One region of the Faecalibacterium sp. AF10-46 genome, then DNA from elsewhere that is predicted to be linked to it. Evidence: predicted binding sites of a transcription regulator. Region 1 holds the regulator's gene; the other holds the start of a gene.
What was found. Region 1 encodes HrcA, which represses chaperone genes, less so after heat shock. Its sites were predicted from a motif close to TGTTAGCACTCNNNNNNNNNGAGTGCTAACA; they were not measured.
Positions count from the first base shown of each region.

Region 2: DWV57_RS00720 (Hsp20/alpha crystallin family protein) is a predicted target of HrcA. The motif match lies at 2,049-2,079, and genes of this name have one in related genera.

Region 1 covers NZ_QVGY01000002.1:127,241-131,500, forward strand. Annotated here, with positions in the region: gene DWV57_RS03820 (aminoacetone oxidase family FAD-binding enzyme) at 1-59, opposite strand, end outside; gene DWV57_RS03825 (stage V sporulation T C-terminal domain-containing protein) at 287-829, shown strand; gene hrcA (heat-inducible transcriptional repressor HrcA) at 1,017-2,090, shown strand; gene DWV57_RS03835 (nucleotide exchange factor GrpE) at 2,087-2,716, shown strand; gene dnaK (molecular chaperone DnaK) at 2,818-4,260, shown strand, end outside.
Region 2 covers NZ_QVGY01000001.1:129,581-133,840, forward strand. Annotated here, with positions in the region: gene DWV57_RS00705 (PTS transporter subunit IIABC) at 1-19, shown strand, start outside; gene DWV57_RS00710 (threonine/serine exporter family protein) at 560-1,021, opposite strand; gene DWV57_RS00715 (threonine/serine exporter family protein) at 1,018-1,788, opposite strand; gene DWV57_RS00720 (Hsp20/alpha crystallin family protein) at 2,214-2,684, shown strand; gene DWV57_RS00725 (oxaloacetate decarboxylase) at 2,795-2,923, opposite strand; gene DWV57_RS00730 (sodium ion-translocating decarboxylase subunit beta) at 2,937-4,067, opposite strand.

The DNA.
Region 1 (4,260 bases):
GCCGCCAGCGCGGCTGCAAGACCGGCGGCACCGCCGCCCAGAATGAGGATGTTCGGCATCCGGACACCTGCCTTTCTCAGTAGAATTTTAGGATCTGTCTTCATAAGCGGGGTGCTGTGCTTATGAAAACGGCTTTTTGTATCATTGTAGCAGAACCCTGCCGGAAACGCAACGAAGAGGCAGCTTTCCGTGCAGGTCTTTTTGCGCGGAGGCAGCAGGTATAAATGGCCCGGCCTGACAGATACTAGTGCTGCAGGCATTTTTAAGGAAACGGAGGAGCAAAAACATGAAAGCAACAGGAATCGTGCGCCGCATCGACGAGCTGGGCCGGGTGGTGATCCCCAAGGAGATCCGCCGCACCCAGCGCATCCGCCGCGGCGACCCGCTGGAGATCTTCACCACGGGCGACGGCGAGGTGATCTTTAAAAAGTATTCGCCCATTGGCGAGATGAACGCAGTAGCGGCCCAGTATACCGAGGTGCTCAGCAAAAGCTTTGCGCTGACCGCACTGGTGGCCGACCGTGACCGCATCCTTACGGTCAGCGGCTCCGGCCGACGGGAGCTGGCCGACCGCAGCATCAGCCAGCCGCTGGAAAAGCTGATAGACGGCCGCAGGCTGTACCAGAGCGAGGGCATTGCCGAAAAGTGCATCCTGCCCTGCGAGGGCTCGCCCCGAGCAGTGCTGTGCGCCGCACCCATCATTGCGGCGGGCGATGTGACCGGCGTGGTGGCCCTGCTGACCGAAGACCGCACGGCCACGCCGGATGCCGCCCAGCTCAAGGCCGTGAATGTGGCAGCGGCATTTCTGGCAAGGCAGATGGAAGAGTAAAGAACATGCCAGAGCGCTTTCCTTATAATAAGGAGGGCGCTTTCTTCGTTTATGACAGAATTATGAATCTTTTAAAACATTTTTCCAAGGGGCTTGACAGCACCGGAAAATTGGCTATAATGGTCTTAGCACTCAGGAACAAGGAGTGCTAAACAAACAAAGCAAACGCAAAAAGGAGGCAGGCGCTATGACGATGGATGCACGCAAGCAGCGAGTCTTGCAGGCGATCGTGGCGCTGTATGGTCTCGAAGGCGAGCCCGTTGGCAGCAGCGTGCTGGCAAACTACTTTGACATGGCAGTTTCCAGCGCAACGCTTCGCAATGAGATGGCGGCGCTGACAAAGCTGGGCCTGCTGGAGCAGCCCCACACCAGCGCGGGCCGTGTGCCCAGTGCCAAGGGCTACCGTTACTACCTTGATAATCTGCTTGCCGACGATCAGCCGCTGGACCGTGTGACCCGCGCCCGTGTGGATGCGGTGTTCGCAAGCCTCGACCATGAGCCGGAAAAGCTGGCCGCAGGTGCCGCCAGGGCGCTGGCCGCCATCAGCGGCTGCACCGCAGCCGTCAGCACCCCATGTGCCGAAGACCTGTGCATCGCCCACTATGAAGTGGTTCAGGTGGGCCGCAGCGCAGCGGCTGTGCTGGCCGTTACCACGGCCGGTTACGTCCGTACCCGTGTGGCACGGGTGCGCGCCGGTCTTTCCCGCGAGAATGCGGCAGCACTTGCCGCACTGCTGAACCGCAACCTTACCTTTGTAGCGCCGGTGGATCTTTCCACCCGGCTGCTGGCAGAGCTGTGCAGCCAGATCGACCCGGAGCTGGTGCCCGTCATCAGCGCGGCGGCTGCCATCCTGCAGGATTCCGTCAAGCCCCACGTATTTCTGGGCGGCGAGCAGTACCTGCTGGACTGGCCCCAGCTGGACGGCAAGGTGGGCGACATCCTCACACTGCTGAACGACGAGGAGCAGGCCGCTGGCCTGATCGCACCTCCGGCAGAACGCAGTGAGAGCGTGCTGCTGGGCGAGGATCTGGAACCGCAGATCCCGGGCCTGTGCATCGTGAGCGATCGGTATCTGGTGGGCGGAGGCCTGTGGGGCTCCATTGCATTGATCGGCCCCACCCGGATGCCCTTCCAGAAACTGATGCCGCTGCTGCATTACTTTGCAGACCAGCTGGGCGAGGGCATGAGCGGCAAACGAAAAGACACCCCGCAGGCTGCCGTACCGCGGCGGACTGTGATCTATAAGGAGGATCTGGAATGAGCGAAGAAGCAAAAAAGACGGCTCCGGCTCAGGAAGCGGAGCAGCCCGAAACGGCTCCCGAGGAAAAGGCCCAGCAGGCAGCACCCGAACAGGAACCTGCTGCTGAAGCTGCCGACCCGAAGGATGACAAGAAGAAGGATGGCGGCTGGTTCAACAAGAAGGCCCGCGAGCTGGAAGCCGTAAAGGCAAAGCTGGATGCTGCCGAAGCCAACGCCGCACAGGCCAAAGACCAGCTGCTGCGCATGGCAGCGGAGTACGAGAACTACCGCAAGCGCTCCACCCGCGAAGCCGACCAGAAGTTCAACGATGGCATTTCCTTTGCGGTGAACCAGATCATTCCCATTCTGGACACGCTGGAGATGGCGGCCAACGCCCCCACCACCGACGAGAACTACAAAAAGGGCGTGACCATGACGCTGGACAAGGCCGCCAAGGCGCTGGATGCCCTCCATGTGGAGGAGATCGAAGCGCTGGGCAAGCCCTTTGACCCCAACTTCATGAACGCAGTGCAGCAGATCCCCGCCCCGGATGGACAGGAGAGCGGCACCGTGATCACCGTCTACCAGAAGGGCTACAAGCTGGGCGATAAGATCGTCCGCCATGCGACCGTTGTAGTGGCCGAATAACAAAGCAGAAACCCGAAAGGGTTTTGAATATAACATCCGCTTACAAACATTTGAGCATCACATAAACAATAAGATTTGTTCTTTCGAGAGGAGTTTTCATTATGAGTAAGATCATTGGCATCGACCTTGGTACTACCAACAGCTGCGTGGCTGTCATGGAGGGCGGCGAGCCCGTTGTTATCGCAAACTCTGAGGGTGCACGCACCACCCCGTCTGTGGTGGGCTTCACCAAGACCGGCGACCGTCTGGTGGGTCAGGTGGCAAAGCGTCAGGCCATCACCAACCCTGAGAACACCGTTGCTTCCATCAAGCGCTTCATGGGCACCGACCACAAGGTGACCCTGAACGGCAAGGAGTACACTCCCCAGCAGGTCAGCGCTATGATCCTGCAGAAGCTGAAGGCTGATGCCGAGGCTTATCTGGGCGAGCCTGTTACCGAGGCTGTCATTACCGTTCCTGCATACTTCAACGACAGCCAGCGTCAGGCTACCAAGGACGCAGGCACCATTGCAGGCCTGAACGTCAAGCGTATCATCAACGAGCCTACTGCCGCTTCTCTGGCATACGGCATCGATAAGGAAGAAGACCAGAAGATCATGGTCTACGATCTGGGCGGCGGCACCTTCGATGTCTCTATCATCGAGATGGGCGACGGCGTTACCGAAGTTCTGGCCACCAACGGTGATACCCATCTGGGCGGCGATGACTTCGATGAGCGCATCATCAACTGGATGGCAGATGCCTTCCAGACCGAGAACGGCATCGACCTGCGCAAGGACAAGATGGCTGCGCAGCGTCTGAAGGAAGCTGCCGAGAAGGCAAAGATCGAGCTGTCCAGCGCAATGAGCAGCCAGATCAACCTGCCCTTCATCACTGCCGATGCTACCGGCCCCAAGCACTTGGATATGACCCTGACCCGCGCAAAGTTCAACGAGCTGACCGCTGATCTGGTCGATCGCACCATGGGCCCCGTCCGCAAGGCTCTGCAGGATGCAGGTCTGCGTCCCTCTGACCTGAAGAAGGTCCTGATGGTCGGCGGTTCCACCCGTATCCCCGCTGTCTACGATGCAGTCAAGAAGGAACTGAACTGCGAGCCCTTCAAGGGCATCAACCCCGATGAGTGCGTGGCTGTGGGCGCTGCTATTCAGGGCGGCGTGCTGCAGGGCGATGTCAAGGGCCTGCTGCTGCTGGATGTCACCCCGCTGAGCCTGGGCATTGAAACTCTGGGCGGCGTGTGCACCAAGATCATCGACCGCAATACCACCATCCCCACCCACAAGAGTCAGGTGTTCTCCACCGCTGCAGACAACCAGCCCTCTGTTGAGGTCAACGTTCTGCAGGGCGAGCGTGAGTTCGCACGCGACAACAAGAGCCTGGGTGTCTTCCATCTGGACGGCATCGCTCCGGCTCCCCGTGGTGTGCCTCAGATCGAAGTTACCTTCGATATCGATGCAAACGGCATCGTGAAGGTCAGCGCAAAGGATCTGGGCACCGGCAAGGAGCAGAACATCACCATTACCGCTTCCACCAACATGTCCAAGGAG
Region 2 (4,260 bases), on a different contig from region 1:
GCTGGAACTGAAGCACTAAGCATTTCTCCCAAACTGTAAGGCAGGGTTGTTATAAAAGGGGGGCTGTTGCAAAAAAGCCCCAACAAAAAAATGAGATAGACTTCCCCAAAAGGGGTTGCCTATCTCATTTTTTTAGGATGAAGAAAACCACATGAGGGAGGAACGAAAAATGGATCACAGCGCACAGGATGCCCTGCCGCCTACATCAGCGGCTATTGATGCAATCACAGTTGGCGTTATAGGATCCGTTCCCGATTGACAATTTGGCTTTTGCACGAAAAAATACGGTGATTTGTATAAAAAAGATTCCATGGATTTAAAAAAGTATGATTCTTTTGCGGACTTTGGCACTCTGCTATGGACGCTGCTGATAAACGGCGCGGTATAGAACAGTGGCGTGCTCGGGAGAAGGCAAAAAAAGGAGAGCTGAAAGGCTCCCCGGAAAGCCCTTCAGAATGAGCGTCAAAAGCGATTTTATCAAAATGTTATAACAATATTGCCCCTGTCAGCTGTGTGGGATGAAACCAAAGCTGACAGGGGCATTTTTCAATGTGGAAGATCACTGCTTTCCCGAAGAACGGATTGCAAGTGCGTGCAGCTTCCGGCTCAAATCGGCCAGACACCATGCGATTGCCATACCGCCGGCAATTCCAAGAGCGGCCAGAAAGGTCTGCTCTCCGAAATGCCCTGCAGCAGACAAATCATTGGAGACGACTGCGTTCATGCAGTAGTAGAGGGTGCTTCCGGGAATGAGAGGAATGGCAGCGGTGATGAAGAAAGGCGTAGAGGGTGCATTGCAGCATCGGGCAAGAATTTCGGCATACAGAGCGGTACAGAAACCGGCCAACAGATTGGCAAGAAAGACGCTGCGCAGGGTGTTGGCGGCAAGAAGATAAGCCAGCCATGCCAGAAGTCCGCCTACACCGGCGGCGGGTAAGTAGCGCCGGTTCAGATTGAAGATCAGTCCAAAACCGACCGAACCAAGGGCAGCACTGAGCAACTGCGAAAAAACCTGTATCATGCGGAAATCCCTCCCATCAACCAGATGGCGGCCATTATGCCGAGTGCAAGGGTGGCGGCCATCAGAATGGCTTCCACCAGCCGAAGAGAGCCGGAAATAATGTCCCCAAGTAGGATGTCCCGGATGGAATTTGTCAGCATGATGCCGGGAATCAGCAGCATGATGATGCCAATCAGAACTTTATCGGCATGAAACTGCATCCCAAAGCGGCAGAGCAGCAGAGTGGAGACACCGCTGAGAAAGGATGCTATAAACTGAAATTCTACGCCATTCATACAAAAAGGCGAGAGATAGCGCTCCATCCAGCAAATCAGAACGGCAATACCGCCGGCCAGCAGGCCGTCCCAGAGATTTCCACCAAAGAAAATGGCAAAACTGGAAGCAGCCAACACACTGCCGGTAAGATGCAGTCTTGGGTCCGGATGCTGTGCCAGAATGTCATTCAGCTGGCGCTGAAACTCTTCTATGGAAGGAGGTGCTGTGCAGATACGGCGGCTGAGCGCATTGAGCTTTTCCAATGTCAGCAGGTCATTGCTGGCAGCGTGACGCAGGCGGCGGGTCTCGGTCTGCGGCGGCAGCGAGGGCATGGTAAGCGTGACCACGATGCTGGATGTGATCACGAATACATTCACATCTTCTGCCCCATAGGCGATTGCGATCCGGTTCAAAGTGTCCTCAACGCGGAATACTTCTGCGCCACTGTTTTGTAAAGCTTCGCCCATTCGGACCAGAATGTGGAGAAAATGACTGATCTCGGCCTCTTCCACAGTATCACTCTCTTTTCATCTCGGTTTCCACATTATTATAGCGGGTGGACCGGCAGAACGCAAGACGCTGCAAGGACAGAGAGACTTTTTGACAACTGCATTGTTTACGCGGGCAATGGATCGCCTGGTTCTGAAGAAACGGTTTGCATCCGTTCTGTCACAGCGAAAGACTACGATTGGAGAAGAAAAAATTGAATCCAGTGCAAACGATTTTGCCGAGAATTGCATGAAATATTATAAAAGTATTATTCTTTTATGAATTTTAGCACTCTGCTATTGACACTGCTAATAAACGGTGCTATAACAGTGGCGTGCTCAGGAGAAAGGGGCATGAGGGAACCGCAAGGCTCCCGGGAAGACTCCGCTCCTGATGCACGATCTTGATTTTATGCCCGACCCGAACGCCGGGATTGGAGGGTTGTTTTATGTTTATGCCTGCTGTTTTCCATGAAAATCTGTTCGATGATTTCTTTGATCCGTTCTGGAACGACGGTGCGCTGGAGCGTGCAATGAATCGTGAAGAGCGTGAAACTTTCGGCAAGCGCGGCGCAAACATGATGAAAACCGATGTGAAGCAGACCGCCGATGGCAACTATGATGTGGCTGTTGACCTGCCCGGCTGCAAGAAGGAAGACGTTCAGATGGAGTTGAGCGACGGCTACCTGACCATTCAGGCCGTCCGCAGCCACTCCAATGACGAGAAGGACAACGATGGCCGTTATCTGCGCCGTGAGACCTTCTCCGGTACCTGTGCCCGCAGCTTCTATGTGGGTGATGCCGTGAAGAAGGAGGACATCCACGCAAAGTTCGAGGATGGCGTCCTGCACATCGTGCTGCCCGCACCGCAGCAGCAGAAGGCTCTGCCTGCGAATCCCAATCTCATTGAAATCGAATAACGTTTGTGCACCGGTGTGAGGAACACCGGCGCATAAAACCAACCCCCGGAGAACCGTAAAAAGCTCTTCGGGGGTTTTTGTATTCTGACATCTCTACTTGATGGGATGAATTATTTCCGACTTGTCAGCCGGTTGAGCAGCATCACAGCCAGGACAATGACACCAATGACGAGAAGAATGCCGACCATGCCGATGAGCATCATGGGCAGGGTGGTCATCCACGAAGAAAGATGAAGCATAAGTGTACCTCCGTTAAGCCATCAGGGTCAGAATCAGGCCGCCTGCAATGACGGATGCGATCTGCCCCGAAACGTTGACGCTGATGGAGTACATCAGCAGGAAATTCTGGTTATCTTCTTCCAATCCCATCTTGTTGACCACACGGCCGCTCATGGGGAAAGCGGAGATGCCGGCTGCACCGATCATCGGGTTCAGTTTTTTGCCTTCGGGCAGGAACAGGTTCAGCAGCTTTGCAAACAGCACGCCGCCTGCGGTATCAAAAACGAAGGCTACCAGACCCAGTGCAAGGATGAGCAGGGTATCGGGCCGGACAAACTTGTCAGCGGTCATCTGTCCGGCCACGGTCAGGCCCAGCACGATGGTGATGAGGTTTGCCAGCACATTCTGCGCGGTTTCGCTGAGGGCATTCAGTACGCCGCACTCCCGCAGCAGGTTGCCGAACATCAGAAAACCAACTAGAGCTACGCTGGCAGGAGCTACCATACCGGCAATGATGGTTACCACAATGGGGAACAGGATCTTCGTCAGCTGGCTGACATTGCCCTTTTCATAGGGCATCCGGATGCGGCGGTCCTTCTGGGTGGTCAGCAGTTTAATGACCGGCGGCTGCACGATGGGCACCAGAGCCATGTAACTGTACGCTGCCACCATGATGGCACCAAGGTACTGGGAGTTGAGGGTGTTGGCTACAAAAATGGCGGTGGGACCGTCCGCTGCACCAATGACAGCGATGGAAGCAGCATCCTTCAAATCAAAGAAGAAGCCTGCCAGAAACAGGGTGAAGAAAATACCAAACTGCGCTGCGGCACCAAAGAGCATGAGCCACGGCTTTTCCAGCAGGGGGCCAAAGTCGATCATAGCACCAATGCCGATGAAAAGCAGCAGGGGAAACAGCTCGTTGGACATGCCTGCTTCAAACAGGGCGGAAATGGGGCCTACGGTATCGCCCTGCGTGATGGCACCGGACAGCGGCAGATTGACCAGAATGGCACCGAAGCCCATGGGCAGCAGCAGGCTCGGCTCCATCTTTTTGGCGATGGCAAGGTAGATGAGCAATGCACCAATGCCCCACATCACCACCATCTGCCAAGTCAGGTTTCCAAAATTGGAAAACAGACTTGCGAATGTGTTCAGAAAGTTCATAGTTTTCTTGCCTCCTATTGTGCTCCGGTGCGGTGACAAGAAAAAAGAGACTCCCGCCACAGCACCTTGTCTGTGACAAAAGTCTCAAGCGAACACATGACATCGGGCATTTCTGCCGTGATGACGCTGCCATGCAGCAGTCTCCCGAAGAATAAGCCGGAACACTGCCCTTTACTCCCTTTTATCAGATGTA